2 regions of the Mesorhizobium sp. M0894 genome follow, and region 2 is predicted to be linked to the other one. Evidence: riboswitches for the same ligand, from Rfam matches in the RefSeq annotation. Region 2 holds a riboswitch; the other holds the start of a gene.
The links. A riboswitch is a leader RNA that binds a small molecule or an ion and turns the genes downstream of it on or off. The one in region 2 is predicted to bind S-adenosylmethionine.
Positions count from the first base shown of each region.

Region 1: it holds a riboswitch for S-adenosylmethionine, as region 2 does, so the genes downstream of both, NKH91_RS25800 (O-succinylhomoserine sulfhydrylase) here and metX (homoserine O-acetyltransferase MetX) in region 2, are expected to answer to the same signal.

Region 1 covers NZ_JAMYOG010000017.1:20,812-35,783, forward strand. Annotated here, with positions in the region: gene argF (ornithine carbamoyltransferase) at 1-687, shown strand, start outside; gene NKH91_RS25785 (Hsp33 family molecular chaperone) at 805-1,815, shown strand; gene apaG (Co2+/Mg2+ efflux facilitator ApaG/CorD) at 1,892-2,284, opposite strand; gene NKH91_RS25795 (ceramide glucosyltransferase) at 2,512-3,666, shown strand; gene NKH91_RS25800 (O-succinylhomoserine sulfhydrylase) at 3,701-4,891, opposite strand; SAM riboswitch at 4,962-5,039, opposite strand; gene NKH91_RS25805 (2'-deoxycytidine 5'-triphosphate deaminase) at 5,175-6,269, shown strand; gene araD1 (AraD1 family protein) at 6,298-7,290, opposite strand; gene mmsB (multiple monosaccharide ABC transporter permease) at 7,474-8,766, opposite strand; gene mmsA (multiple monosaccharide ABC transporter ATP-binding protein) at 8,763-10,295, opposite strand; gene chvE (multiple monosaccharide ABC transporter substrate-binding protein) at 10,395-11,459, opposite strand; gene NKH91_RS25830 (LysR family transcriptional regulator) at 11,777-12,766, shown strand; tRNA gene NKH91_RS25835 (tRNA-Gly) at 13,082-13,155, opposite strand; gene NKH91_RS25840 (DUF6460 domain-containing protein) at 13,249-13,551, shown strand; gene NKH91_RS25845 (histone deacetylase family protein) at 13,614-14,516, opposite strand; gene NKH91_RS25850 (MATE family efflux transporter) at 14,567-14,972, shown strand, end outside.
Region 2 covers NZ_JAMYOG010000014.1:96,664-111,635, reverse strand. Annotated here, with positions in the region: gene NKH91_RS24030 (ABC transporter ATP-binding protein/permease) at 1-74, shown strand, start outside; gene NKH91_RS24025 (DUF1194 domain-containing protein) at 151-957, shown strand; gene NKH91_RS24020 (RNA polymerase subunit sigma-70) at 976-2,001, opposite strand; gene NKH91_RS24015 (SDR family NAD(P)-dependent oxidoreductase) at 2,043-2,789, opposite strand; gene NKH91_RS24010 (DUF1330 domain-containing protein) at 3,025-3,345, shown strand; gene metW (methionine biosynthesis protein MetW) at 3,374-3,988, opposite strand; gene metX (homoserine O-acetyltransferase MetX) at 4,161-5,330, opposite strand; SAM riboswitch at 5,407-5,484, opposite strand; gene hisC (histidinol-phosphate transaminase) at 5,623-6,732, shown strand; gene NKH91_RS23990 (prephenate/arogenate dehydrogenase family protein) at 6,739-7,674, shown strand; gene NKH91_RS23985 (DUF2125 domain-containing protein) at 7,805-8,806, opposite strand; gene NKH91_RS23980 (gamma-glutamylcyclotransferase) at 8,915-9,448, shown strand; gene NKH91_RS23975 (quinone oxidoreductase family protein) at 9,494-10,474, opposite strand; gene NKH91_RS23970 (aldo/keto reductase) at 10,794-11,741, shown strand; gene NKH91_RS23965 (LysE family translocator) at 11,818-12,438, shown strand; gene NKH91_RS23960 (lysophospholipid acyltransferase family protein) at 12,466-13,266, opposite strand; gene NKH91_RS23955 (LysR family transcriptional regulator) at 13,375-14,283, opposite strand; gene NKH91_RS23950 (pyridoxamine 5'-phosphate oxidase family protein) at 14,418-14,972, shown strand, end outside.

The DNA of each region.
Region 1 (14,972 bases), on a different contig from region 2:
GGCACCGAGATGCAACTTGGCCGTTCCGAGACTATTGCAGACACGGCCAAGGTGCTGTCGCGCTATGTCGATGCCATCATGATCCGCACCACCTCGCATGACCGGCTGCTGGAACTGACGGAAAACGCTACGGTGCCCGTCATCAACGGGCTGACCGACGAAACCCATCCCTGCCAGTTGATGGCCGACATCATGACCTTCGAAGAGCACCGCGGTCCGGTGGCCGGCAAGACGATCGCCTGGACCGGCGACGGCAATAATGTCCTGCATTCTTTACTGGAGGCCTCTGCGCGGTTCCGCTTCAAGCTGAACGTCGCCGTGCCCGAAGGCAGCGAACCGGCTCAGAGGCATGTCGACTGGTCGAAGGCCAATGGCGGCAAGCTGAAATTCACTCGTTCGCCCGAGGAGGCCGTTCACGAGGCCGACTGCATCGTCACCGACTGCTGGGTCTCGATGGGTCAGGAGCACCGTGCGCGCGGCCACAATGTCTTCTTGCCCTATCAGGTCAACGCGGCCCTGATGGCGAAAGCCAAGCCGGACGCGCTGTTCATGCACTGTCTGCCGGCGCATCGCGGTGAGGAGGTTACCGACGAGGTCATCGATGGGCCGCATTCGGTGGTGTTCGACGAGGCCGAGAACCGGCTCCACGCCCAGAAGGCGGTTTTGGCCTGGTGCCTGGGCGCTTGATCCGGGCCGCCTTGATCCGGGAGTTCGTGGTGCCTATCTCAGGCGCATCACGCAAATCGAGCGCGTCTCGTCGCATGCGCCCCGGAGGGCGGCATCGCCGCGCCCCGGAGCTTTGTCATGTTGGAAACTCGTCAATTGGCTGAACATCAACCCAAGCTCGGCGAGTTCGGCTACGCCGGCGACGACCATGTCGTGCCGTTTGAGGTCGGCCCGCTCGACGTGCGCGGCCGTACCGTCCAGCTCGGGCCGATGCTCGACGCTATTCTCAGCCGCCACGAGTATCCCGAGCCGGTGGCACGACTACTGGCCGAAGCCTGTGTGCTGACCGTCCTGCTCGGAACTTCGTTGAAGTTCGAGGGCAAGTTCATTCTGCAGACCCGCACCGACGGGCCGGTCGATATGCTGGTCGCGGATTTCTCCACGCCGCACGCGCTGCGCGCCTATGCCCGCTTCGATGCCGACCGGCTGGAGGCTTTGACGGCTGCCGGCGAGACGTCGCCGCAGACGCTGCTCGGCAGCGGCGTCCTGGCGCTGACAATCGACCAGGGCGCCCACACGCAACGCTACCAGGGCATCGTCCAGCTCGACGGCGTCACGCTGGAAGAAGCCGCACGCACCTATTTCCGCCAATCGGAGCAGATTCCGACCGACCTACGGCTTTCGGTGGCCAAGCTTCTGACGCCCGGCGTCGGCGGTGCCCGCGAGCAATGGCGCGCCGGTGGCCTGCTGGCACAATTCCTGCCGCAGTCGCCGGAACGCATGCGCGTACCCGACCTTCCCGGGGGCGACGGCGATCCGCGTGAGGAAATCCACGACCCGACCGACAATTCCTGGCAGGAACTGCTGGCGCTGCTTGGTACTATTGAACCGACCGAGCTGATCGATCCGACTATCGGCGCCGAGCGGCTGCTTTACCGGCTGTTCCACGAGCATGGTGTCCGCGTCTTCGGCGGCGTGCCGGTCGCCGACCAGTGCTCATGCTCGAGGGAGAAGATCCGCGGCATCCTCGAGGGTTTTTCCGCCGAGGAGATCAGAGACAGCACCGAGGATGGTAGCATTCACGTCGCCTGCGAATTCTGCTCGAAGCAATATGACTTCGACCCGGCGGAATTTGCAGCGGCTCAATAACGAGCGTCAGTGCGGCTGCCTTCGCAGAACTTGGGTTCCTCGCCCCGCAAGGCGGGAAGAGGAATCAAAGTGAACGTCAATTGACGGTGCGCCGCGTGCCTGGCAAATCGAGTGAGAAGGCGGGGATGGCGACGTCGAAGGTCTCGCCCCGCTTGTTGCGCATTGTGTAGTGCCCGACCATGATGCCGGACGGGGTCGAGAGCGGGCATCCAGACGTATACTGATAGCTGTCGCCGGGGTTGAGTCCGGGTTGCTCGCCGACGACCCCGGGGCCGCGCACTTCCTCGACCTTGCCGGTGCCATCGGTAATGTGCCAGTAGCGCGACAGAAGCTGCACGAACTCGTCCGACCGATTGTCGATGGTCACCTGGTAGCCCCAGACATAGCGGTTTTGCGGCGGGTCGGAATGATCCTCCAGATAGAACGGCCTGACCTGCACTTCGATGTTGCGGGTGACGGCGCTGTACATGAACTGCTCCAAAGCAATGTAGACGGAACTTTCGACGCTCAGCGCAGTTTGATCAACGATGCGCGTCATCTCCTTGCCCGACTCAAGCGCAGGTGCCGAAAAACAATGTCATTTAAGTGACACATGACAATGATGGTGTGCAGGCTTGTGCCGGGCGACTCGGTGTTCTGTCGAATTGTTGAAAACGGCCGTCATGCGGCCAGCATTTCTGGAGTGACCAGATCTCGATGGAACCGACATTCGCAGCCGCCCTCTTTTCCATAGCTCTCCTTCTTTCAAATCTCGCCAGCATCCTGTTAGCTTCGCTGAAGCTGAAGCGAGCAGCCAGGATCGCATCGCCGGCCGCCACCGTGCCACCGGTATCGATCGTCGTCCCGGCGCGCGGCGTCGAGCCGTTTACCGAGGAGACGCTGGAGCGCGCCTTCTCACTCGACTGGCCGCGCTACGAACTCATCTTCTGCGTCGCCCATGCCGACGACCCCGTGGTCAAGTCGATCACCACTGCAATGGCGCGTTTTCCGGCTATACGCGCCCGGCTGCTCGTCGGCGACGACCGCATCAGCGGCAATCCGAAACTCAACAATTGCGTGAAGGGTTGGGAAGCGGCGCTTTATCGCTGGGTCATCCTTGCCGATTCCAACGTGCTTATGCCGAGCGATTATGTCCAGCAGCTGATGGCGGCATGGCGGCCCGACACCGGCCTCGTCTGCTCGACGCCGATCGGCTCGCGGCCTGAAGGGTTTTGGGGGGAGGTCGAATGCGCCTTTCTCAACACACTGCAGGCACGCTGGCAGTACGCTGGAGAGGCGCTCGGCCTTGGCTTCGCCCAGGGCAAGAGCATGTTGTGGAACAAGCCGATGCTTGACGCCAATGGCGGCATCCGCGCACTGGCCGCCGAGATCGCCGAGGACGCCGCCGCGACCAAGCTGGTCAACCGGCTCGGACTTCGCGTCAATCTTGTCGCTTCGCCCTTCGAACAGCCGCTCGGCCGGCGCACGCTTGGCGAGATCTGGTCTCGGCAGGCGCGTTGGGCGCGGCTGCGCCGCGTCACCTTCGCGCTGTTCTTCGCCCCCGAGATCCTGATCGGCGCGGCGCCGCCGCTGCTGCTTGCGCTGATCGCGGCGGCTGACGCCGGCGTCAGCCTGCCGGCAACCGCCATCGCCGTGCTGGTCGCGGCCTACCTGCCGGAATGTGCCTTGGCCTGGGTCAAAGGATGGCACCTGTCGCTGCGCACCATCCTGGCGATGATGGTTCGCGACTGCATGCTGCCGGCGATATGGGCGCGCGGCTGGCTGAGCGGCGCCGTCGACTGGCGCGGCAACGTTATGACCATCCAGACCAAGGCCGTCGCGGAGCTGGAAGAGACCCCGTCCGGCGCCTGATCGGCGCCCCCCGCTCACCTCTGTTCGGTCAGCCCTATCCGGCGGCTCTCAGCGCTTGCTCGATATCTTCGAGCAGATCGTCGGTATCTTCCAGGCCGACGGAAAGCCTGAGCGTGCCCGGCCCGATGCCGAGCTCGGCGCGGGCCTCATCGGTCAAGTTCTTGTGCGTGGTCGTCGCCGGATGAGTGATCAGGCTCTTGGCGTCGCCGAGATTGTTGGAAATCAGCACGATGTCGAGCGCGTTCTGGAAAGCAAAGGCCGCCTGCTTGCCGCCCTTCACATCCAGGCAGATCAGCGTTGAGCCGCCTGACATCTGTTTCTTGACCACGGCCGCTTGCGGGTGGTCGGCGCGGCCGGGATAGATGACACGGGCGATTTGAGGGCGCTCGGCGAGGAAATCCGCGATGCGGCCGGCACTTTCCGTCTGCTGGCGTACGCGTAGCGGCAGCGTCTCCAGGCCTTTCAGCAGGGTCCAGGCATTGAAGGGCGAGAGGCTGGGGCCGGTGTGGCGGAAATAGTCATGCAGGTTCTCGTCGATCCATTTTTTGTCCGACAAGATAACGCCTCCAAGGCAGCGCCCTTGGCCGTCAATATGCTTCGTGGCCGAATAGACGACGATGTGGGCGCCGAGCTGCAAGGGTTTTTGCTGCAAGGGCGTGGCGAAGACATTGTCGACGATCAGCCTGGCGCCAATCGAGTTGGCAAGTGCCGCGACGGCGGCGATGTCGACCACTTCCAGCGTTGGGTTGGTCGGGCTTTCCAGGAAGAACAGTTTGGTGTTCGGCTTGACCGCCTGTTCCCAATTGGCGATGTCAGTGCCATCGACCAGCGTTGCCTCGATGCCGTATTTCGGCGCCAGCGTCTCGACCACCCAGCGGCAGGAGCCGAACAGTGCGCGCGCCGCCACGACATGGTCGCCCGCCTTGGCGCTGCACAGCAGCGCTGCCGTCACCGCCGCCATGCCGGACGCCGTAGCGCGCGCGTCCTCGGCGCCTTCCAGCGCGCACATACGCTTTTCGAACATGTCGACCGTCGGATTGGCATAGCGCGAATAGATGAAGCCCGGCTCCTCCCCCTTGAAGCGGGCTTCCGCCGCTTGCGCCGTCTCGTAGACATAGCCTTGGGTGAGATACATCGCCTCGGAGGTCTCGCCGAAGCCGGAACGCAGCGTCCCGGCGTGCACGAGTGCGGTCTGAGGCTTCCAGTCGCGCTTCTTGGTCATCATTCTATCCAAACACCAAAATTGGTCCAAACAACAAAAAACCGGTCGCGAAAGTCGCAACCGGTCCATATGGCCTTGCGGCCCGACGGTCCTTTAGCGACTTGTTTAACGTGGCTGCAAGCCGACCGGCCAAATCACCACGGGATAACGAGCTTTAGACCCGCGCCGCGCTTGCGTCAATTGCCGGCATGATTAAGAGGGTTGTACCAAGCAGGTGCCAAAGGCGTCCACGGTCGGACCTGCGACAGAACAAGACCTCGCCCGGCGTTCGAACGGAGCCAGACCCTTGCGGCAGACAGGCATTCTTCCCGATCAGGATATTTCCGCGCTGTTCCAGACGGGCGCGCTGAAATCGCCGCGCATGTTAGATGCCGATCAGATCCAGCCGGCCAGCCTTGACCTCAGGCTCGGCGACAAGGCCTGGCGGGTGCGTGCTTCCTTCTTGCCCGGTCCGGACCACAGGGTTGTCGACAAGCTCGACCGGCTGAAGCTGCACGAGATCAACCTCGCCGAAGGTGCCGTGCTGGAAACTGGCTGCGTCTACATCGTGCCGCTGCTCGAAAGCCTGGCGCTGCCCGCTCATATTTCGGCTTCGGCCAACCCGAAAAGCTCGACCGGACGGCTCGATATCTTCACTCGGGTAATGACCGACCGCGGCCACGAGTTCGACAAGATCGCCGCCGGTTATGAAGGCCCGCTCTATCTGGAGGTCAGCCCGCGCACCTTCCCGATCGTTGTACGCACCGGCTCGCGGCTGTCGCAGATCAGGTTCCGCACCGGCAATGCGCTTTTGTCGGAAAGCGAACTGCACGACCTGCATCGCGCCGAGATGCTGGTCGCCACCGAGCCGCCCAACATCTCAGGCGGCGGCATCGCGTTGTCGATCGACCTCGACGGTGACAAGGACGGGCTGGTCGGCTATCGCGGCAAGCACCACACCGGCCTGGTCGACGTCGACAAGCGCGCCGCGCAGGATGTCGTCGATTTCTGGGAGCCGCTCTACAAGAGCGGTGCCGGCGAGCTGGTGCTCGATCCGGACGAATTCTATATCCTGGTGTCACGCGAGGCGGTGCATGTGCCGCCGCTCTACGCCGCCGAAATGACGCCCTTCGATCCGTTGGTCGGCGAGTTTCGCGTCCATTATGCCGGTTTCTTCGACCCCGGTTTCGGCCATTCGGCGTCGGGCGGCACCGGCAGCCGGGCGGTGCTCGAGGTGCGTAGCCACGAAGTGCCGTTCATTCTCGACCATGGCCAGATCGTCGGGCGGCTGGTCTACGAGCACATGCTGAAACGGCCGCAGGCACTCTACGGCACCGATCTCGGCTCCAACTATCAGGCGCAGGGCCTAAAACTGTCCAAGCATTTCCGCGCGGCGCGCTGAGCTTCCCCTTACTTGCGGCTATGCCGGCTCAAAGCGCCTTCACGGCGACCTTCACCGGCTGCTCGATTTCGAGCGGGTTGCGCAGCGGCAGGCCGAAATCCTGCGCCTCGATTTCGAACACGTCGCCAGCCTCCGTCCTGATGCCGTCGGCGAAGGACAGCGTCGCCGTGCCGAACATGTGCACATGCACGTCGCCCGGCTGGCGGAAGGCCGAGTATTTGAAGTGGTGATGCTCGAGATTGCCAATGGTGTGCGACATGTTCGCCTCGCCCGACAGGAACGGCTTTTCCCAAAGCAGCTTGCCGTGGCGCAGGATGCGTGAAGCGCCGCGGATATCGGATGGCAAATCGCCGATCAGGATCTCCGGCCCGAACGAGGCGTTGCGCAGTTTCGAATGGGCGAGGAAGAGATAATTCACGCGCTCGGTGACGTGGTCGGAAAACTCGTTCGACAGCGTGAAGCCGACGCGGAACGGGGCGCCGTCGTCGCCGATCACATAGATTCCGGCGATTTCCGGCTCCTCGCCGGCATCCTGGGCGAAGGCGGGCGACATGAGCGCCGCGCCGGGCGCCACTGCCATGGTACCGTTGCCCTTGTAGAACCATTCGGGCTGCACGCCGATCTGGCCCTTCGCCGGCTTGCCGCCCTCCAGCCCCATGCGGAACATCTTCATGGAATCGGTCAGCTGTTCCTCGCCGCCATCGCTGAGCTTCTTGTGCATGGAATCGCGGGTCGCGGCGGAGCCGAGATGCGTCAGCCCGGTGCCGGTGAGATGGAGATGCGCCGGATCGGGATGGTTGATCGGCGACAGCAGTCGTCCCTTCTTGTAGGCTGCGTCGAGATCGACGGTTTCGCCGAAGCCCTTGCGCTCGATCAGGGCGACAAGCCCGGTGCCGGTGCGCGCGGCTTCCATCGCCAGCGAATAGACGCTGCGAGCCCCGTTGATGACGCGGGTCTTGCCGCCGTTGCGGGCAACGACGCGGATCGTCTCGGCGTCGTCGAGGATCTGTGAGATCAGCATGGTAACCCTCTCTGAATTGCGGCCTGCCTTCTTGGCAAACCCTGCCCGGCGCGGCTCGGACCCTGTCCACGCCGCGGTTGAAATTCTTCGTCCGGATTGCGCTCGCGGGTCAGGTCCCTCGGGGGACTTCTTCGCGCCGCCCGGCAGCGCCGCGATGTGACCCGTATGCCTCCTGGTTGCCTCTCAAGCCTTGTTCTTGTTGTAGACGTCGAAGACGACGGCGCCGAGCAGCACCAGGCCTTTGACCACCTGCTGCCAATCGACATTGACGCCCATGATCGACATGCCGTTGTTCATGACGCCCATGATGAAACCGCCGACCACCGCGCCGATGACCTGGCCGACGCCGCCCATCGCCGAAGCGCCACCAATGAACACCGCGGCGATGACGTCGAGTTCGCTGCCGAGGCCCGCCGCCGGCACCGCCTGCCCCAGGCGCGCCGCGATAATCAGGCCGCCGAGTGCCGACAGCACGCCCATGTTGATGAACACCATCAACGTCAGCCGTTCGGTCTTGATGCCCGATAGCTGCGCTGCCTTGGCATTGCCGCCCATCGCATAGATGCGGCGGCCGATCGTCATGCGTTTGGTAACGAAGACGAACAACGCGATCAGCACGCCCATCACCATGAGAACGATGGGCAGGCCCCTATAGGTGGCGAATTGGTAGACCAGAAACAGCGCCAGCCCGCTGATCACCAGGGTCTTGACGACGAACAGCGAGAAAGGCTCGGCTTCGTAGCCATGCCGCTCGCGGGTGCGCCGCGCCCTGAGCCCGAAATAGGCATAGGCGAGCACGGCGGCGAGGCCGATCACGATAGTCGTCAGGTGCAGCGTCAGGCCGCTGCCGACAATGGTTTTGCCGGCGGCGTTCACGGTCGGTGGTATCAGCGTCAATGGGCCGATCAGGTCCGGAATGAAGCCGGAACTCAGCGCCTTGAAGCCGACTGGAAGCGGCCCCACGGAAGACCCGCCACCCAGCAGCGCCTGACAGATGCCGCGGAAGATCAGCATGCCCGCCAACGTGACGATAAAGCTCGGTATTCGGTGATAGGCAATCCAGTAGCCTTGTGCCGCGCCGATCGCGCCACCCACGATCAGGCAGATGATCGACACCACCAGCGGATTGCTCAATGGGCCAAGCGGCCAGATAACCATCATCATCGCCGCCAGTGCGCCGATGAAGCCGGCGACTGAGCCGACGCTGAGATCGATATGGCCCGAAACGATCACCAGAAGCATGCCCAGCGCCATCACGATGATGAAGCTGTTCTGCTGCACGAGATTGCTGAGGTTCACCGGCTTGAACAGCGTTCCGGACGTGGTGAACTGGAAGAACACCATGATTGCGATCAACGCCAGCACCAACCCGTATTCGCGCAGATTGGTGACCAGCGCCGAGACGGCAATGCGAGGTGCGTGTTGTATATCCTGGGCGACGCCGGTTTGCGGCCCGGGAGCGCTTTCGGTGCTCATGATGCTTTCCCTTCTCCACGGACGATGGCGCGCATGATCTTTTCCTGGCTGGCGTCGCTCGCCGCCATTTCGCCGACGATGCGTCCTTCGTTCATGACGTAGATGCGGTCGGTGATGCCGAGCAGTTCGGGCATTTCCGACGAGATGACGATGATTGCCTTACCCTCGGAGGCGAGACGCGCGATGATCGTATAGATTTCATATTTGGCGCCGACATCGATACCGCGTGTCGGCTCGTCAAGGATCAGCACTTCCGGATTGGCGAACAGCCATTTCGACAGCACCACCTTCTGCTGATTGCCGCCAGAAAGGTTGCCGGTCATCTGGTAGACGCTTGAGGCGCGGATATTGGTCCTGCCGCGATAATCGTTGGCGACGGAAAGCTCGCGCAAATCGTCGATCACGCCATGGCGCGAGACGCCGGGCAGGTTGGCCAGCGTGATGTTATGCTTAATATGGTCGATCAAGTTGAGACCGTAGGTCTTGCGGTCCTCCGTAACATAGGCGATGCCGTGTTCCACCGCCTTGCTCACCGAAGAGACATCGATCGGCTTGCCGTTAAGGAACACCTCGCCGGTGATGCGACGGCCATAGGACCGGCCGAACAGGCTCATGGCAAACTCGGTCCGGCCGGCGCCCATCAGCCCGGCAATGCCGACCACCTCGCCCTTGCGGGCGTTGAGGTTGATGCCCTTGATGACCTGCCGCTCGGCATGGATGGGATGGTAGACCGACCAGTTTTTCACTTCGAGAACGGTCTCGCCGATCTTCGGCTCTCGCGGCGGGTAGCGGTCGTCGAGCGAACGGCCGACCATCGAGGTGATGATGCGGTCCTCCGAGATATCCTTCTTGGCCAGCGTCTCGATGGTCCGCCCGTCACGGATGATGGTGACCTTGTCGGCGACCCGGTTCACCTCGTTGAGCTTGTGCGAGATCAGGATCGAAGTGATGCCCTGCCGCTTGAATTCGAGCAGCAGATCGAGCAGCGCCTGGCTGTCCTTTTCGGACAGGCTCGCCGTCGGCTCGTCCAGAATGAGCAGCTTCACTTCCTTGCTGAGCGCCTTGGCGATCTCGACCAGCTGCTGCTTGCCGACGCCGATATTGGTGATCAGCGTGTTGGGGTCTTCCTTGAGGCCGACCTTCTTGAGCAGGGCGCTGGTGCGCGTCTCGTTGGCATTCCAGTCGATGACGCCGTATCTGGCCTGCTCGTTGCCGAGAAATATGTTTTCGGCGATAGACAGCATCGGCACCAGCGCAAGCTCCTGGTGGATGATGACGATGCCCTTGCGCTCGCTGTCATGGATGCCTTTGAAATGGCACTCATCGCCGCGATAGATGATCTGGCCGTCATAGGTGCCGGACGGATACACACCCGACAGCACCTTCATCAGCGTCGACTTGCCGGCGCCGTTCTCGCCGACCACGGCATGGATCTCGCCTTCCTCGACCATGAGCTTGACGTTCGACAGCGCCTTGACGCCGGGAAACGTCTTGGTGATGTCGCGCATCTCCAAAATCGTCGATGCCATTGAGAATACCACTCCTGCGAGGTCCGCAAACAATACCGGGCTGGCTCGCCAACGAAAAGGGGCCCTGCCTGCGCAGGACCCCAGGCTTTGTAACCGCGATTACTTCAGTTCTTCGGCCTTGATGTAGCCGGAGTCGACCACCAGCGCCTGGTAGTTCGACTTGTCGACGTCATGCGGCGTCAACAGGATCGAGGGAACGACCTTGACGTCGTTGTTGTAGGTCGTGGTGTCGAGGCCTTCCGGCTTGCCGCCCGAGAGCACCTTGTCGACGAGTTCGACCGTCGCCTTGGCGAGTTCGCGGGTATCCTTGAACACGGTCGAATACTGTTCGCCGGCAATGATCGCCTTGACCGAAGCGGTCTCGGCGTCCTGTCCGGTGACGATCGGCCATGGCTGATCGGCAGTGCCGTAGCCTACGGCGCGCAGCGAAGCGATGATGCCGCGCGACAGGCCGTCATAGGGCGAGAGCACGCCATCGACGCGGCTGCCGTCCGAGTAGTTGGCGGAGAGCAGATTGTCCATGCGGGCCTGGGCGGTTGCCGCCAGCCAGCGCAGCGTGCCGACCTTGTCCATGCCCATCTGGCCGGACTTCACGACGAGGGTCTTGTCGTCGATCAGCGGCTGAAGAACCGACATGGCGCCGTTATAGAAGAAGAACGCATTGTTGTCGTCCGGCGAACCGCCGAACAGCTCGATGTTGAACGGGCCTTTCTTCTCGGGATAGCCGAGGCCCTTGAGCAGCGATTTGGCCTGGATGACGCCGACGCCGAAATTGTCGAAGGTGGTGTAGTAGTCGACATTTGGCGTCTTCTTGATCAGGCGGTCGTAAGCGACGACGACGACGCCGGCGTCATTCGCCTTCTGCAGCGCATCGCCCATCGTGGTGCCGTCGATCGAAGCGATGATCAGCGCCTTCGGGCCTTTGGTGATTTCGTTTTCCAGCTGGCTGAGCTGGTTCGGAATGTCGTCCTGCGCGTATTGCAGGTCGACAGTGTAGCCCAGAGCCTCGAGCTGGGACTTGACGGCGTCGCCGTCGTTGATCCAGCGCTGCGAGGTCTTGGTGGGCATCAGCACGCCGACCAGGCCTTCGCCCGCTTGCGCCGGCAGCGTCATAGCCGCGATGCCTAGGGCCGCGACGGCGGCCAGTGTCTTGATAATCTTCACATTAACTCTCCCTGGTTGATGGACGCGTACCCTTGGGTTTCGTGGGCCGCGCAATCGTGCAGGAGCGCCAAACGCGCCGCTGCCGTCAATCGATCTCCGGTATCCTCCCAATCGGCCCCGAAACTCTGGTTCAATCGATACGAGTTTTCCCTCGTCACCGACCGTCAAGTCTCAGGACGCGCGAAGGGTGTGTCGCTTTGCCATAACTGTCAAATGCGATCTTTGATGGTTGCTATATCGAGACTGATATGGCTAAAGCTAGTGGCGGCGCTGCCGGATGACTGGCCGTAGCATCGGGCGTGGGAGTAAGGAAAATCATGGCGGCGCTGCGAAATCCTGGTGGAATATCAGCCGGTTACGATGAGATTCCGCGCGATGGCGGAACCCTGCTGCGCAGCGGCTTGAGCCTGCGTCACATGCGTATGATCGCAGCCCTCGACGAGCACGGCCGGGTGAGTGCCGCGGCCCAGGTCATGAACATCTCGCAGCCGGCGGCTTCGCGCATGATCGCCGAGATGGAGGCGGTGCTCGACGTCAAGCTCTGCGAAAGGCTGCCGCGCGGCATCACGTTGACGCCCTATGGCAAGGCATTGGCACGGCGCGCGCGATCGATCCTGCTCGAGATGCGCGAGGTCGACCGCGAGATCTTCGAGCTCAAGGCGGGCAAGGGCGGCTCGGTGTTCCTGGGCGCGGTGACGGCACCGGCGATCGAGCTGGCGGTGCCGGCGATCCGCGAGATCCGGCGCCTCTATCCGCGCATCGAAATCACCATGCAGGTCGAGACCTCGAACGTGCTGGCGCGCGAGCTGATCGCCTCCCGACACGATTTCATCATCGCCCGCATCCCCGACGACCTCAATCCGCGGCTGTTCGAGGCCCGCGTCATCGGCGTCGAGAAGGCCTGCCTGATCGTGCGCCGCGGCCACCCGCTGACCAAGGGCAAGGCAGTGCGGTTAGAAGACACCGCCGCCTATGACTGGGTTTTCCAGTCGGGCGGCTCGCCGCTGCGCCAAGCCATGGAAAGCAACTTTTTGAACCGCAACATCGCGCTGCCGGATCGCATCCTCAACACCAGCTCGCTGTTACTGACTCTGGTCATGGTCGCGCAATCCGACGCGATCGCGCCGGTGTCGATCCAGGTCGCGAAGTTCATTCAGAACCCCGAAGGGCTCGACGGCGCCATCGACGTCGTCCAGACCGAGTTCGACATCGAGGTCAGGCCCTACAGCCTGATCACGGTAAAGAACCGCGCGCTGTCGCCGGCGGCCAAGATGCTGCACGATTTTATTTTGCGGGAGGTGGGCTGAGGATTGGAGCGGGTAGCGGGGCGCATCCCGTGGCCGGCCAGACGACCAGACAGGCCCACCAGCAGCGGCGCCGATGCACGTCGGCTACAACTGCTGCGTGATGCTCAAAAAAAGCCCGCCAGCAGAAGCCAGCGGGCCAAGGGTAGACATTCCGGTTGGGGTCATTCGAGGCCCCGCCGACCCTCAATGTGAGATATTCGACGAACTGGCACATCGGCCAAACAGATGAAGGACGGCCAGCCGAGCTGTAAAACTGCCTGTAAAGCCGCAAGTTTTCAACATCGCCAACTCAGGCGCAACCCGTGTGGCAAAAGCTGGAGCGGGTAGCGGGAATCGAACCCGCGCGTTCAGCTTGGGAAGCTGACAAGCTACCATTACATCATACCCGCGCTGGTTCCTCCGATATCATGGCCCGGCGCCGATGCGCAATCCGGTTTGAGGGCTCGGCTTGATGCCGGGCGGTCAACTGCGTATTTCTGGGCATGTGCCCGAATCGCGGCACCCGACTGTGGAGACAGGCCTTGTCCGCACTGAACCGCTTTCTCGGCGATACGCCGCTCCGGGTGATCTTGAAGCTGCTTGTGGTGTCGTTCCTCGTCGGCCTGGTCATGAACGCCTTCGGCTGGTCGCCGATGGACGTGCTCTACGGCATCCGCAAATTCTTCATCGACCTGTGGAATTTGGGCTTCCACGCCATCGACCGCTTCCTCGGCTACATCCTGCTCGGTGCCGCGATCGTCGTGCCGGCCTTCATCCTGCTCAGGATCGCCAATTTCAAGAAGTAGAGCATGATCCCAAAAAGTGGGAACCGGCTTTCGGAAAAGATCATGCTCAAACAAACAGCCTTTCACGCGTAGCCCGCAGCCACCTCGAACAGGATGGCGTGGCGTGCGGCAAGTGCTGCGACATCCGTCGAATAGCCGCCGCCGATAACGCCGCACACCGGGACGCCTAGCGTGCGGAAATGGCGGATCACCATATCGTCGCGGGCGCGCAGCCCGTCATTCGACAGCGCCAGCCTGCCGAGCCGGTCCTCGGCATGGACATCGACGCCGGCATTGTAGAAGACGAGATCCCAGCGCTTTCGCGCCGACAGCTCCGGCAGGATGGCGCCCAGCCGCTCCAGATAGGCTGCATCGCCGGTGCCGTCGGGCAGGGCGACGTCGAGGTTGGAGGCGATCTTGCGCGCGGGGTAGTTGCGGTCGCCATGCATGGAGAAGGTAAACACGCGCGGCTCGTCGTTCAGGATATCCGCCGTGCCGTCGCCCTGATGCACGTCGAGGTCGACGACCAGGATGTTTTGGGCGGCACCTTCGGCGAGCTGCACCAGCGCGGCAACGGCCACGTCGTTGAAGGTGCAGAAGCCGGCGCCTTGCGCGCGCCGCGCGTGATGACTGCCGCCGGCCGTGTTGCAAGCGATTCCGTTCAGCAAAGCCAGCCGCGCCGCCATCACCGTGCCGGCCGTTGCGAGCTGCGCCCTCAGCGAAACCCGCGGTCCCACGGGAAAGCCGATCTCGCGCTCGATCCTCACCGGCACGTCGCAGGCAAGCACCTGGTCGACATAGTCTGCCGCGTGGGCAAGCTTCAGCCATGATGGCCGCGCCACCGCTGGTGTGTTGAGCGCTTCGGGCCGCGCCAGGCCGCGTGCCCGCAAGGCGTCCATCAGCAGCGGATATTTGCTCATCGGGAAGCGGTGGTTGACGGCGAAACCGGCGTCGTAATCGGGATGATGAACGATCTGCAAGGACATGGGACGGCCGGTGCGCCAGAGGCGGGTTTCGGTTGACCATGCCGGGATGGATGGTTGCGCGAGGTCCGCAAACTGGGGCACATCGGCTAGCCGATCAAGCCGCAACAGGAAGCAACACACGTTTGGAGCAGGCTTTGCCCACCGAAGCCCACGTCACCGAAGCCAGGGCTTTCGTCGTCACCAACCGTTCGGTGCTCGCCATCGCCGTGCCGATGACGCTTGCCTATCTGACGACGCCGTTGCTCGGAATTGTCGACACGGCGGTGGTCGGACAGTTCGGCGACGCCGCCCTTCTCGGCGGCCTGGCGGCCGGCGCCCTGATCTTCGACGTCGTTTTCACCACCTTCAACTTCCTGCGCTCCGGCACCACCGGCCTCGTCGCCCAGGCCTTCGGGCGCGGCGATGCACTGGAGGAGCAGGCGGTGTTCTGGCGCGCCGTGCTGATCGCGGTCGTCG
Region 2 (14,972 bases):
TCAAGCCGGCCCGTGTCAGGGCAGGCGCCATCGAACCGCCCCCGATTATCGCCTCGGCCCGCCGAAAGAAATAGAAGCCAAGCTTTATTTCGCCGCGATCGCGGCGAAAAACTATCGCGATCGTTTCAGATGGGAACGTTCCGATCGGCCATGCTTGACGCTCTCGCCCTGCTCGCCTGCCTTGCCTGCGCCCCGGCAGCACCTGTGGCCGCGCCCGCCAATGCCATTGCCGTCGACGTCGAGCTGGTGCTGGCCGTCGACATCTCGCAGTCGATGGATGAAAGAGAGTTTGCCCTGCAGCGCGCCGGCTATGTCGCGGCGCTGCGCCATCCCGACTTCATCAATGCCGTGCGTGCCGGCCCTTCCGGCCGCATCGCCATCGCCTATTTCGAATGGGCCGGCACCATCCGCGACGATGCGGTCATTGCCTGGCACGTCATCGACAGCAAGGAGAGCGCCAACGCTTTCGCCGACAAGATCGCGGCCCGCCCGTTCAGGAGCTTCCGCGGCACCTCGATTTCCGGTGCCGTGGCCTTCGGCGCCGAGCTTTTCGATGGCACGGCCTTCGTGGCCAAACGCCGCGTCATCGACGTCTCTGGCGATGGCCCAAACAACACCGGCTTGCCGGTCACAACGGCACGCGATGCGGCGCTGGCGAAGGGCATCGTCATCAACGGGTTGCCGATCCTGATCAGCCCGTCACCGACCTTCAGCCATCTCGACCGGTATTATGCCGAATGCGTCACCGGCGGACCGGGCTCGTTCGTCCTGCCAATCTATGCGGTTTCCGAATTCGCCACCGCCACTCGCCGCAAACTGATCCTCGAGGTCAGCGGCGTCGAGTATCCCAAGGAGGATCCGAGGACGATCCGCATCGACGCACCGATCGACTGCCTGCAAGGCGAGCGCGACCGGCGGTTTTTTTCCGACCCGTATTTCCCGGAACTCGACCGGTAAGGCTTGCCCACGGGTAAGCTAGGCCGGTGGCAGGCCGAAGGCCGGGAACAGAGATGGCCCGAGCGGCCCTATGAAGATCGTCAAGGAAGCGATCCCGCCCTCGGCTGGCTCGAACACATGCAGGGAATGGGCCCGCCACGCCGGGTCATCGTGGCTGCGGGAATAGACCCCGACCGCCGGCTGGCCATTGGCCGCGGTGGCCAGCGTGCGGAAGCCGCCGAACCTCGGCCAGACGGTCTCGAAGAAACCGCGGATCGCTTCGCGGCCTTGATACCATTCGCGCCAAGGCGGCATGGTATAGATGGCGTCCTCACGCAGGAGCTCGATCAAACCTTCGAGATTGGCGGCCTGCCAGGCCTGCATGTAACGTTCGAGCAGCAGGCCTTCTTCGGGGTTGGGCCGTGATCGGCTGGCCGGCCGTCCGCCAGGATAGCGCGCCGTCAGCGTTGCGCGGGCGCGCTGCAACGCGCTGTTGATCGAAGCCGTCGATCCGCCCAGCAAACGCGCCGTCTCGACGGCCGACCATCCCAGGACGTCGGCAAGCAGCAGCGCGGCGCGCTGCCTGGGCGGCAGATCCTGGATAGCGGCGACGAAGGCGAGCTGGACGGCCTCGCGGCTCTCGTAACGGGCTTCCGGACCTGGCTCGCTGCCGGCAATGTCTGGAAGCTCGGCGTCGGGGTAGGGCTCCAGCCACGCGACGTCAGCTACGGGCCCGCCTATGGCCGCCCCGTGCGACGGCGGCCGTCCGGGTTCCCGGAGAATGCGACGCGCCCTCGACCTCGCCTTGATGGCGTTAAGGCAAGCATTGGTCGCGATCATATAGAGCCAACCGCGAACCGAACCCCGCCCGTCGAACTCCGACCTTGCGCGCCAGGCGCGAAGCAACGTGTCCTGGACGAGGTCGTCGGCCTCGTGCAGCGAACCCATCATGCGATAGCAATGCAGCTTGAGCTCGCGGCGATGCGCGGCCGTGACCTTCTCGAAGGCCCCCCGATAGAGGATAGGCTGGGCGGCCGGTTCCAGAGGTGGTTGAGCGTCTGTCATGCTACTTTCGGGTTCCGGGTCAGGTTTGCATTACGCGCGCCTCAGGCGGCCGGGGCAAGCCCGCTCCCGCTCACCATGAAGGAACTGCCTTGCGGCTGGCCGGTGGCGAGTGCGACCACCGCCCGTCCGACATCGGCCGGCGTCTGCATGTCGGTCATGGCGGCGATGAAGTCCGCCGGCTGGATGCCCATATAGGCCGCAATGCTGTCGACGCCGGCCTTGCCCACGCCGGTCTCCGGCATGATCCGCATCGGCGCGAGCGCCATGAAGCGCAGGCCGAGGCCAAGCCGGTCCGACTCCTTCTGGCTATGACCGGCCAGGAACATCTGCATGCGTTTTGCGCCGGCATAGCCGCCGGCATTGGGTGGTCCGCCGGTCAAGGCCGCGCCGCTGGAGATCAGAACGATCCGGGTTCCCGGCTTGAGCGGACGGCGCAGAGCGGCCCGGCAAAACAGGAACGACGCCTTGACGTCGGTGTCCCAATTTGCCGAGAAGGCCTTCCAGTTCTGTTCATGCACCGGCGCGGAAGGGGCCAGCGCACCTGCGCAGATCACCAGCACGTCCGGCTCAAGCGCGGCGAAGACCTTATCGGGGGCGGAGTCCACCGTCGCATCGATCGCGAGCGTCTTCACGCCGGAGACCTCCCAGGCAAATTGCGCCAGGGCCTGTTTTCCGCGGGCGACCGCCAGCACCGTCGCTTTCTCCTTGAGGGTGACCTCCGCAATGGAGCGGCCGACACCCCGGCTGCCTCCGACGACGACGACATTCTGATTTTGCAACGATCCCATGGATCACCTCTCTGTTCCCGGCCGCCGGACCATCCAGGCGCGCCCATCGATAAGGACAGCGCAGGTGGGCGGAAATCATCGGTGCCAGGCAGAAATATCTTTCAGGTGACGGCAGCGGCGCGCCAGTTTTGTATTCGGTGTCATTACCTCGGGGGTAATCGACCAGCGCGCAACGTCCCGGCAAACTGCTCCCATCAAGCCGGTTGTCCGGCTTTCGACCACAAGGAGTTACACCATGACCGCCTACGCCGTCGCCCATATGCGCCAGGTCACGCCGGGGCCGCCGATCGTCGAGTACCTGCAGAAGATCGATGCCACGCTTGAGCCGTTCGGCGGGCGCTTCATTGTGCATGGCAGCGAGGTGGACGTGGTTGAAAACAATTGGCCGGGGCACCTCGTCATGATCGAGTTTCCAGACATGCAGCAGGCGCGCGGATGGTACCGCTCGCCCGCCTATCAGGAGATCTTGCCGCTGCGCACCGCGAATTCTCAGTCCGACGTGGTCTTCGTCGACGGCGTCGAGCACCCGCACAAGGCCACCGACGTGCTTGAATAAGGGGAATGATCGGCTCGCGGGCGGCCTGCTACCGTTTCAGCAGAAATACCGCCTGCTGGCCGAAAAAGTTCCAGAACCACCACGGCATGGAGAAGCCGATCCGCTGGCCGTTGGCGTCGAGCGCGGTTGCCTTTTCCACCGTCGCGCCCAGCTCGTCGCATAGATTGACGAAATCGCGAATGGTGCAGAAATGGATGTTGGGGGTGTCGTACCAGTAATAGGGCAGGTCCTTGGTCACCGGCATTCGGCCGTTGAAGAGCAGCGAAAAGCGCACCCGCCAGTGGCCGAAATTGGGAAATGAGACGATGGCGCGGTTGCCGATCCGGAGCAGTTCGTCGAGCACCAGCTTCGGATTGCGGGTCGCCTGCAAGGTCTGCGACAAGACGACAAAGTCGAAGCCCTTGTCGGGATAGAATTGGAGGTCCTTGTCGGCATCGCCTTGAATGACCGACAGGCCGCGCGCCACGCATTCGTTGACGCCGCGCTGCGACAGTTCCAGCCCGCGGCCGTCGACCTTCTTGGTCGCCTGCAGCAATTCGAGCAGCAGGCCGTCGCCGGAACCGACGTCCAGCACCCGCGACTGCGGCGGGATGAGATCGGCGACGACTTCGAGGTCGACGCGCTGGGCGCGGTTGACGCTCATTGGCTCGGCTCCTGCCTGGCGCATGGTCCTGATCCGAAAAGTCTGCAACTTTTCGGGGCCATGCGCTGATGCCTGGCGCATGATCCTGATCCGAAAAGTCTGCAACTTTTCAGGGTCATGCGCTGATGCCTGGCACATGGTCCTGATCCGAAAAGCGTGCAACTTTTCGAGGTCATGCGCCGAGCCCTCTAGCCCGCGCCGCCGAGGCGATGAAGCCTTTGATGGCGGCGAACAGTTCCGGCTCGTCGAGCAGGAAGGCGTCGTGGCCGCGGTCGGTCTCGATTTCGACGAACGATACCGAGGCGCCGGCCGCGTTCAGCGCGTGAACGACCGAGCGGCTCTCCTCGGTCGGGAACAGCCAGTCGCTGGTGAAGGAGACCAGGCAAAAACGGGTCTTGGTGCCGGCGAAGGCATCGGCCAGCCGGCCGCCATGGTCGGCGGCGAGATCGAAATAGTCCATCGCCCGGGTCATGTAGAGATAGGAGTTGGCATCGAAGCGATCGACGAAGGTCATGCCCTGATGGCGCAGATAGCTCTCGATCTGGAAGTCGGCATCGAAGCCGAAGGTCAACGCTTCGCGGTCCTGCAGGTTGCGGCCGAACTTGCGGTGCAGCGCTGCTTCCGACAGATAAGTGATGTGGGCGGCCATGCGCGCCACCGCCAGCCCCTTTTCCGGTCGCTTGCCGTGCTCGAAATATTTGCCGCCATGCCAGTCGGGGTCGGCCATCACCGCTTGCCTGCCGACCTCGTGGAAAGCGATGTTCTGCGAGGAATGGCGGGCGCCGGTGGCGATCGGCAGGGCCGAGAAGACGCGCTCGGGATAGCTGGAGGCCCATTGCAGCACCTGCATGCCGCCCATCGAGCCGCCCAGCACGCTGAACAGCTGTTCGATGCCGAAATGCTCGACCAGCATCAGCTGCGCCCGCACCATGTCGCGGATGGTGATGATCGGCAGATCGAGTCCGTAAGGCTTGGCGGTTGCGGGATTTGTCGAGGCGGGGCCGGTGGAACCGAGGCAGCCGCCGATGACGTTGGACGAGATGACGAAGAAACGGTCGGTATCGATGATCTTGCCGGGGCCGATCAGCACTTCCCACCAGCCCGGCTTGCCGGTCACCGGATTGGTGTTGGCGACATGCTGGTCGCCGGTCAGCGCATGGCAGACGAGGATGGCGTTGGAGCGCGCGTCGTTGAGCGTGCCATAGGTTTGGTAGGCGATCTGGAACGGCGACAGCAGCGTGCCGGCGTCGAGCTTGAGCGGCTTGTCGGCGCCGAAACGCAACACTGGGCTCGACGGCTGGTCGGCCTCGTTGTTGGTTTTTCGAGCGCGCAAAGCGACCATCACATCTCCTTGCCCGGGCTTTAGTTGTCCACCGGTCTGGGCAACAAAAAACCGGCCATGCCTTCGCAAAGCCGGTTACAAGATGCAAACGGCCCTTTAGCAAGTTGTTTAACGTGGCTGCAAGCCGACCGGCCAAATCACCACGGAACTGTCGATGCTCTTCTAGGACTGACGCATGGCTTCGTCAACGGCAAGTTCTTGATCCCGAATTGCCGCCCCTCGACATTCCTGGCCACGGCTTGTATTTCCGCTGCGGCCTCCGGATGGAGGCATCCTCGACGGATTTCATGGAATGAGCCAGACACCGGATCAGACACGTCCAACGCCCCGCGCCGGCATCATGGACATCGAAGCCTATGTGCCCGGCAAGAGTGCGGCGCCGGAAGGTGTCGCCAAAGTCTACAAACTGTCGGCGAACGAGAACCCGCTCGGTCCTTCGCCAAAGGCGATAGAGGCCGCGCGCGCGGTCGCCGACAAGCTCGCGGTCTATCCCGACGGCAGCGCCAGGCGCCTGCGGGAGGCGATCGCCGACGTGCACGGGCTCAATCCGGCGAACATCGTCTGCTCCAACGGTTCCGACGAGATCCTGGGCCTGCTTGCGCAGACCTACCTCGCGCCCGGCGATGAAGCCATCATCACCGAACACGGCTTCATGGTCTACAAGATCTACATCCAGTCGGCCGGTGCCGTCCCGGTAACGGTCAAGGAGACTGATGAACGCGCCGACATCGATGCGATCCTCGCCGCGGTGACGCCGCGTACCAGGATCATCTTCCTTGCCAATCCGAACAACCCGACCGGCACTTACGTGCCGTTCCAGGAGGTGCGCCGCCTGCATGCGGGCCTGCCGCGAAACGTGCTTCTGGTGCTGGATGCCGCCTACGCCGAATATGTCCGGCGCAACGACTATGAAGCTGGCGTCGAGTTGGTGGGCAGCGCGGAAAACGTAGTCATGACCCGCACTTTCTCGAAATTGGGCCTCGGTGGCGCGAGGATCGGCTGGATCTATGCGCCAACGCACGTCATCGACGCGATCAACCGCGTGCGCGGGCCCTTCAACGTCAATGCGACGGCGATCGAGGCAGGCATCGCGGCGATCCGCGACCGGGCTCATATCGAGCGCAGCGTCGCGCATAACGAGACCTGGCTGGCCTGGCTGAGCGAGCAATTGACCGGGCTCGGGCTGCGGGTGACCCCGAGCGTCGGCAATTTCATCCTGATCCACTTTCCCGAGGACAAAAAGCATTCGGCGGCGGCCGCCGACGACTACCTCAGTGCGCGCGGCTACATATTGCGGCGCGTTTCCGGCTACGGTTTTCCCAACGCGCTGCGCATGAGCATCGGCACCGAAGAGGCTAATCGCGGCGTTGTCGCAGCACTCGCGACATTCCTGAAAAGCTAGGGCACCATGACCTCACCGATGTTCGAAAAGATCGCGCTGGTCGGCATCGGCCTGATCGGTTCGTCGCTGGCCCGCGTCATCCGCCGCGAGGGACTTGCCGGCCAAGTCGCCATTTCGACGCGCAGCGAAGCGACGCTGGAGCGGGCGAGCCAACTCGGCCTTGGCGACACCTACACGACAGATGCGAAAGAAGCGGTTCGCGATGCCGATCTGGTCATCGTTTCGGTGCCGGTCGGCTCTTCAGGCACGGTCGCCCAGGAGATCGCACCGGCGCTGAAGAAGGGCGCCATCCTCACCGATGTCGGCTCGACCAAGGCATCGGTGATCGCGCAGATGCAGCCGCATGTGCCTGATGGCGTGCACTTCATCCCCGGCCATCCTTTGGCCGGCACCGAAAAATCGGGACCGGATGCCGGTTTTGCCGAACTGTTCGAGAACCGCTGGTGCATTTTCACGCCGCTGGCCGGCACCGATCCCGTGGCGCTGGAAAAGCTCTCGGAATTCTGGCGCCGCTGCGGCTCCAACATCGACACGATGGACCCGCAGCATCACGACATGACGCTGGCCATCGTTTCGCACCTGCCGCACATCATCGCCTATAACATCGTCGGTACCGCCGACGATTTGGAGTCGGTGACCAAGTCCGAGGTCATCAAATACTCGGCTTCCGGCTTTCGCGACTTCACCCGTCTCGCGGCGTCCGACCCGACCATGTGGCGCGACGTCTGCCTGCACAACAAGGACGCCATCCTCGAAATGCTGGCGCGGTTCTCGGAAGATCTGTCCTCGCTGCAGCGGGCGATCCGCTGGGGCGACGGCGAAAAGCTGTTCGACCTGTTCACCCGCACCCGCGCTGTCCGCCGCTCGATTATCGAGGCCGGCCAGGACATCGACGTACCGGATTTCGGCCGCCAGGCAGTCGAACACCCGCCGAAGGGATAAGCCGCGGCAAGCCGATCGCAGGCCGTACCGCCCCAGAACGGTTCATCGTTTCACGGAAACGCCGAACCGGTCTATCTTTTTGTTTGACGCAATCCGGACGGAAAACCGTTCACAATTTCCTGGAATTGCTCTAGTCGAGCGGCTTGATCTTGCCGAGCGGGATGAAGCCGAGCGAGGCCTTGCCCTTGACGATCTTCAGCGGCATCGACGGTGCGTTGCCGAGCAGCGCCAGTCCGGCGAAGCCGGTCTGGATTTCTTTCTTCTGCTCGGGGATGGCGGTGGCGAGGATTGCCGCCACGGCCTTCGGATCATTGAGCTTGATCATCAGGTCGGCATTTATGAGACCATCATTGTCGACCGACAGCGGTCCGGAAACGGTGATGCGCGCAGTTCCGGACGACAGATCGAGCTCGCGGATTTCGACCGCCTGGCCGCGCAGGCTCTTCGGATTTGCCTTGATCAGCGTCACACCATTCTTCAATGTCACGTCGCCGCTGCCGTCGAGTGGCGGCAAGACGCGCCCGCCGATGGCCTCTGCGTCGATTTCGAGATCGGTGAAATTGCCGGCATAGTCGATGTCCGGGCCGTTTGGGCGCAATTGTCCGGTGGCGGTTCCGGCGCTGAACAGCGAGACAGGATCGGTGTCGTCCGCCGGATCGGTCTGGCCGGACAGGCCTTCTGCCTGCAGCGAGAGGCGCCCCGGCAGCGGCCAGGACAGCTTCATGTCGGCCCGCAGATCATCCCAGTCGATCCACAGCGGCGTCATGCCGGGAACAGAGGTCCTGAGCGGCCCCCTGAACTCGGCGGCAGGCGACAGAAGCCGCGTGATCTGCGTGGCGGCGTTGATTTTGCCTGTCGATGCAGCGACGTTGCGGCTGTCGTCCTCGTAAGCCAGACTTTCGCAAGAAAGCGTGAAGGTGAAGGGATAGCCGCTGACCGCGAGATTGGCGCAGTCGGCCTTGATGCCTTTGTCGTCGAGATCGGCGACCGCCTTGTCGGTTGCACTCTCGACCAGGTCCGCCAGGTAGAACCAGCCGGCGCTGTAGATGCCGAACAGCACGAGGACGAAAGCGGCAAGCCACAACAGGCGGCGACGTTGGCTGGGCGGCGGGCGCTCGTCACTTGACGTCATGCTGCGGCTTTCGTTAACGCGGGTGGCACGGGCGGGCTGTCGCTTTCGGCAACAACAGGTAGACGGACTCCACCGGTGAGGTGGTTCGTCACAATCAGGCTTGGCGATATGGGCGATTTTTGGGTTTTTGGCTACGGCTCACTGATCTGGCGGCCGGGATTCGCGCATGTCGAGACGCGGCGTGCCCGCCTGCATGGCTATCGCCGTTCGCTCTGCGTCTATTCTTTCGTGCATCGCGGCTCGCGCGAACGGCCGGGCCTGGTGCTCGGCCTCGACCGCGGCGGCTCCTGCATCGGGCTGGCGTTCCGGGTTCCAGGCGAGCTGCGCAACGAGGTCGTCACCTATCTGCGCGAACGCGAGCTGGTCACCAACGTCTATCTCGAGCGTGTGCTCAGCGTCCGCCTCGACAAGCGTGAAACGGATGGGGGCGAGACGGTCGAAGCCATCGCCTATGTCGTGGACCGCAGCCATGAGCAATACGCCGGTGCGCTCGACGCCGCCGAGGCAGCAGCCGTCGTTCGCGGCGCCGTCGGCCAGTCGGGGAGGAATGAGGATTACGTGCTCAGCACGCTGGAGCACCTCGAAGCACTGGGTATAAGCGATCGCTGGCTGGAAGAGGTGACAAGACGGGTCGCGACGTAGCTTCTTTGGTCGTTGACCATGATGCTTTCGGCGTCGTGGTCCGGGCTACATCCTGAAAATCTGTTTGCCAAGATCGGCGCGATCCAGGCTGTTTGCCACGGCGAGCTTGAACTCGGTCAACGGGCGGAGACTGCCGACAGGAACGTGGAAGCCGGGCTGGCCGAAGATGTCGATGATCTCGCGTAGCACAGGTCGGTCGGCTTCGACTGGCGGCGAAAAGAAGTAGCGATAGATATTCGCCCTGATCTCCACGCCGCTCAGCAACACATCGAAATTGTGAAGTTCGAAGCGCTCGGCACTCATGCCGCCATTGATCACCATCTGCCCGCCGAGCGCCAGGGTGCGGATCAATTCGCCGCTGACAGGTCCGCCGACATTGTCGATAATCCCGTTCAATCCGGCGCCACCGGTGATATCCATCACGGCTTCCCGGATACTTGCCTTCAAGTCCGAAAGGTCAAGAATGGCGGCGACGCCAAGCGTCTTCAGATCGAAGCTTTGGTGCGAGCGCCGCACCAGCGCGATGACGTTGATGCCGCGTCGTTGGGCGAACTGCATCACCATTGTCGAAATCGACGAATAGCCGGCCGTGACAGCCAGCCACTGGCCAGGCCGCACACGGGAATCCACCATCAGATCCCACGCGGTAATGGGGTTCACCATCTGCCCGGCGCGTTCGACCGGATAGCCGGCAGGCAACGGGATCAGCCATTCGGCGGGAATGGCCGCGTACTCGGCCCAACTGCCATAATAGCTGAACGCGACGAGCGTGCCCGGTTCCAGCAAAACGTTCGCGCCAACGGCTTCGACGATGCCGGCGCCATGGTTTCCCGCGATCTGCTGGGGAAAATGCGGCTTCTTCGGTTCGGGATAGAGGTTCTGGATAAACAGGAAGTCGCCCGGATTGATCGAGGCCGAGACCATCCTGACCAGCACCTCGCCATCGCCGATCCGCGGCATCGGCAGGTCGTCAACGTAGAGCACGTCGCGCGGCGAGCCGATGGCGTCAAATACAATTGCTTTCATGCCGGTCTCCATAACAAACGATCCGGGGCAAACAGTCTGGGCTTGGCCAGACCGTGCCGAAATTTGCGTCGGCGCCGCGGAACTTATGGCCGGCCGGCAAAGGCCAGAATTGGCAGATTTGACAATCTATGTGCTAAACTTGCCAATTTCCTCAGAGGGGCTGGTTTGGAAGCCGGACACGGCGCGGCGGGTCGCGGTTTTGTGAAGCGCCAGCGGGTTGGAAAAGAGGCTATGCGTTTGACGTTGCCATGGCGTGACATAGGTTAGCCCGGTCGGCGGCTCCCACCCGCCTCAGCATGAATCACCATGGAGATCAGCCTTGCAGAAACGTCGTCTCGGTCGCACCGACCTATCCATCGCGCCATTGGTTCTGGGCGGCAATGTGTTCGGCTGGACCGCCGATGAGAAAACCTCGTTCGACTTGCTCGACCGCTTTGTCGACGCCGGTCTCAACGCCATCGACACGGCCGATTCCTATTCGCGCTGGATTGCCGGCCACCAGGGCGGCGAATCCGAAACCATCATCGGCAAATGGATGAAGAGTCGCGGCAACCGCGACAGGGTTGTCGTCATCACCAAGGTCGGTTCGGACATGGGGCAGGGCAAAAGGGATCTGTCCGCCGCCTATATCGAAAAGGCCATTGATGCCTCGCTGAAGCGGCTGCAGGTCGATACCGTCGATCTCTATCTGTCGCACTGGCCCGACCCTGCGACCCCGTATGAGGAAACGCTCGGTGCTTACCAGAAACTGCTCGACAAGGGCAAAATCCGCTATGCCGGCGCTTCCAACCTCGACGCCGCCCAATTGCGCGCCGCACTCGACGTAGCAAGCCTGCGCGGCCTGCCGCGCTACGAGGTGCTGCAGCCGGAATACAACCTCTACGACCGCTCGTTCTTCGATGGTCCGCTGCGTGATCTGTGCGTGGCCGAGGACATCGGCGTCATCACCTATTTCAGCCTCGCCAAAGGGTTTTTGAGCGGCAAGTACCGCAGCGAAGCCGATCTCGGCAAAAGCCCGCGCGGCGGCGGTGTGAAAGGGTATCTCAACGCGCGTGGCATGCGCATTCTCTCAGCGCTCGACGCCGTGTCGGCCAGACATTCGGCCAAGCCGGCGGAAGCGGCGCTGGCCTGGGTCATGGCGCGCCCCGGCGTCACCGCTCCGATCGCCAGCGCGACGACGCTCGGCCAGCTCGACAGCCTGGTGCGTGCGGCGTCGTTGCAGCTCAGTCCGGACGATATCGCCGAGCTCGACAAGGCCAGCGCATAGCCGCGCACGATCGTTCAAGACCCGCACCGCTGCCTTGCCTACCGTCCTACATCGTCACAGGATGCAGGGACGCCGCATGGCCGGACAGGTTCTTCTCGATCAGCAGCTATGGCAGCAATTGCTGGCGCTTGTGCTGGCATCGGCCCTCGTCATGGGCAGCCCGGGGCCGGCGACGATAAGCGTCACCGCGGTCGGCGCCGCGTTCGGCCTGCGGGATTCGCTCCGCTATGCCTCGGGGATCGTTGTTGGCACGATCCTCGTGCTCGTGGTGGTGGCGACGGGCATCATGGCCGTTCTCGCCGCGTTGCCGAAGCTCGCGGCGCTGCTGGCGGTCGCCTCGGCAGCCTACATCCTTTACCTGGCGTTCAAGATAGCGACGGCGCCGCCACTGACGGCACGCGTCCGTGGAGCGGCGCTTCCCACTTTCCTTGGCGGGTTTCTTCTGGCTGTTGCCAACCCGAAAGCCTATGTGGCGATTGCCGCCGTGTTCGCCAGCGCGTCTTCCGGCGCCGGCGGTCTCGGTATTTCAGCCAAGCTGGGGGTTCTCACCTTGATGATCGTTGCCATTCATCTCTTGTGGCTTCTCGCCGGCGCAGCCTTTGCACGTTTGCTGCGCAAACCGCTGGCTTCGCGGATCATCAATCTGGTGTTTGCCGTGACGCTGGTTGCAACAGCCGCCCTGGCTGCCCTGCCGTGAGCCCTTGTGGCATCTGAGGCCGTTGCCTCAGCCTTTCAATTCAGGTTTCGCGTCCAGCTCACCAAGCCTTTTCACCGCAGTCGGCGGCATCGGCGGCGGGTTCGGCGTTTGCGACGCCTCGACGAGGAGCTGGTCGCAGGCGGCCTCCGTCTCGCCGATCAGCCGTTGCATGAATTCGTCCTTGCCGAGGCCGGGCGGGATCGGCGACAGGAAGCGCGCCTTGATCGTGCCGGGATAGCGCAGGAATTTGCGGCGCGGCCAATAGAGGCCGGCGACGTGAGCGACCGGCACCACCGGAATGCCAAGTTGCGCGTAGAGTTCGACGATGCCGTATTTGTAGACCGGCTCGTCGCCCGGCGCCCGGCGCGTGCCCTCGGGATAGATGATGAGCTGGCGGGGATTGCGCGCCAATTCCTGTTTGGTCGCGGCGATCACCATCTTCAATGCCTTCGAGCGGCTGCCGCGGTCGACCGGAATCATCCGCATCTTCAAGATGTACCAGCCGAAGAACGGGATCCAGGTCAGCTCCCGCTTCAATATGTAAATGGGATCGTCGAGGAACGGCAGGAAAGCGATCGTGTCCCAGAAGGACTGGTGCTTCGGCGCCAGGATGAAGGAGCCTTCAGGCAGGTTCTCCTGGCCGGTGATCTCGCTTCTGGTGCCGGCGATCTTGTCGTAGAGCCACATGCTGGTGCGCGACCAGAATTTCGGCACGAACCAGGCGCGGTGGCGCGGCGACAGGAAATAATACGGGGTCCAGAGGATCATCTGGACGATCAGATTGAGGTAAAAGGCGAGATTGAACGCCAGCGAGCGGAAATAGAGCATACAGCAAGTGCCCGGTGAGGAGGTGTGCGTTGGTTACACCAAGCGCCGGCAAAAAGGAAACGGTGCGAGGCGGGCGATCGGCCCGGTTTTGCGGTAGGCCGTCCTTCGTCACGCCTGCCACGCCGCCTGCAGCAGGCGCTGCTTCAGGCGTGGGGCGGCGAAGTCGAGGAACGCGCGCAGCTTCACCGGCAGCAGCCCTTGGCCGGCGTGGACGAGGCTCACCGGCCATGGCTCGGGCTCGAACTCCTGCAGCACGGGGCGCAGCGTACCCGACCGAACCGCGGCGGCGATCTGGTAGGAAAGCAGCCTCGTCACGCCGACGCCAGCAATCGCCGCATCGATTGCCGCCTCAGCGGTGTTGACCCGTAACCTGGAGCGGACCGGTACGGTGAATTCGGCCTTGCCGGTGGCTAAACTCCAGGCGGAGGCGTTGAGCCCTTCGAAGGTGATCGCACTGTGTGCTGCAAGCTCTTGCGGCGTTTTCGGCGTGCCGTGCTCGGCGAGATAGGCCGGGCTCGCGCAAACGACGCGGCGGATCGAACCCAGGCGGACGGCGACCAGGCTCGAATCGGCAAGGGCGCCGATGCGGATGGCGAGATCGATGTGCTCTTCGACCAACTGGGTTATCCGGTCGGCGAGTGTCAGCCGCACACTTACGTCGGGGTAGGCGGCGAGAAAGGCGGTGACGACCGGCAGCACATGCAGGCGGCCGAAGACGATCGGCGCGGTGACGATCAGTTCGCCGGTCGGGGCGCTGTACTCGCCGGCGGCTATTCGCTCGGCCTCGCCGACCTCGTCGAGAATGCGACGACAGGCGGCGAGATAGGCGTGGCCGGCATCGGTCAGCGACAGCTGCCGCGCCGAGCGGTTCAACAGCCGTGTCTTCAGGTGCCTTTCCAGGTCCGAAACCTTGCGGCTGACCGTCGTCAGCGGAATGCCGAAGCGACGCCCGGCAGCCGAAAGGCTGCCTGTCTCCGCCGCGGCAACGAAAAGCGACATGGAGTGGAGGCGATCCATAACTTTCCCGAAAAAATTGGCCCTTCCGAAGAATGGAAGGACGCATCGCAGATATCGCATCTGCTTCTCGAAGATGGAAGTATCTACTTTTCGGTGAGTAATGCAGCGTAGCTCGGCAGTTGAGGAGGGTCTTCATGAACGCTCACACCAGCGATGTTGCCTTCACACCGACGGTGAAGGCGATCCAAGCCCGCAAGGGCTCGCGCCAGGCCTATGCCCGTGTTGAGGAGCGTGGTGGCTGGCAGGCGGCAATCACGCCCGATCTCGCCGCCTTCATCGAGGCGCAGACCAGCGTCTTCCTGTCGACCGCCAATGCTGACGGGCAGCCTTACATCCAGCATCGCGGCGGGCCTGCCGGTTTCCTCAAGGTGCTCGACGAACGGACGATCGGCTTTGCCGATTTTTCCGGCAACAGGCAGTTCATCACCCAAGGCAATCTCAGCGACAACCCACAGGCTTTCCTGTTCCTCATCGATTATGCCCACCGGCAGCGCATCAAGATCTGGGGCACAGCGCAGGTCGTCGAGGGCGATGCCGAACTGATGGCAAAGCTGATGCCGCAAGACTACAAAGCGCGACCCGAACAGGTCATCCTGTTTACCGTTTCTGCCTGGGATTCCAATTGCTCACAGCACATCCCGCAGCGTTTCGAAGCGGCCGATGTGGCGGCGGCTCTGGCCGAACGAGAC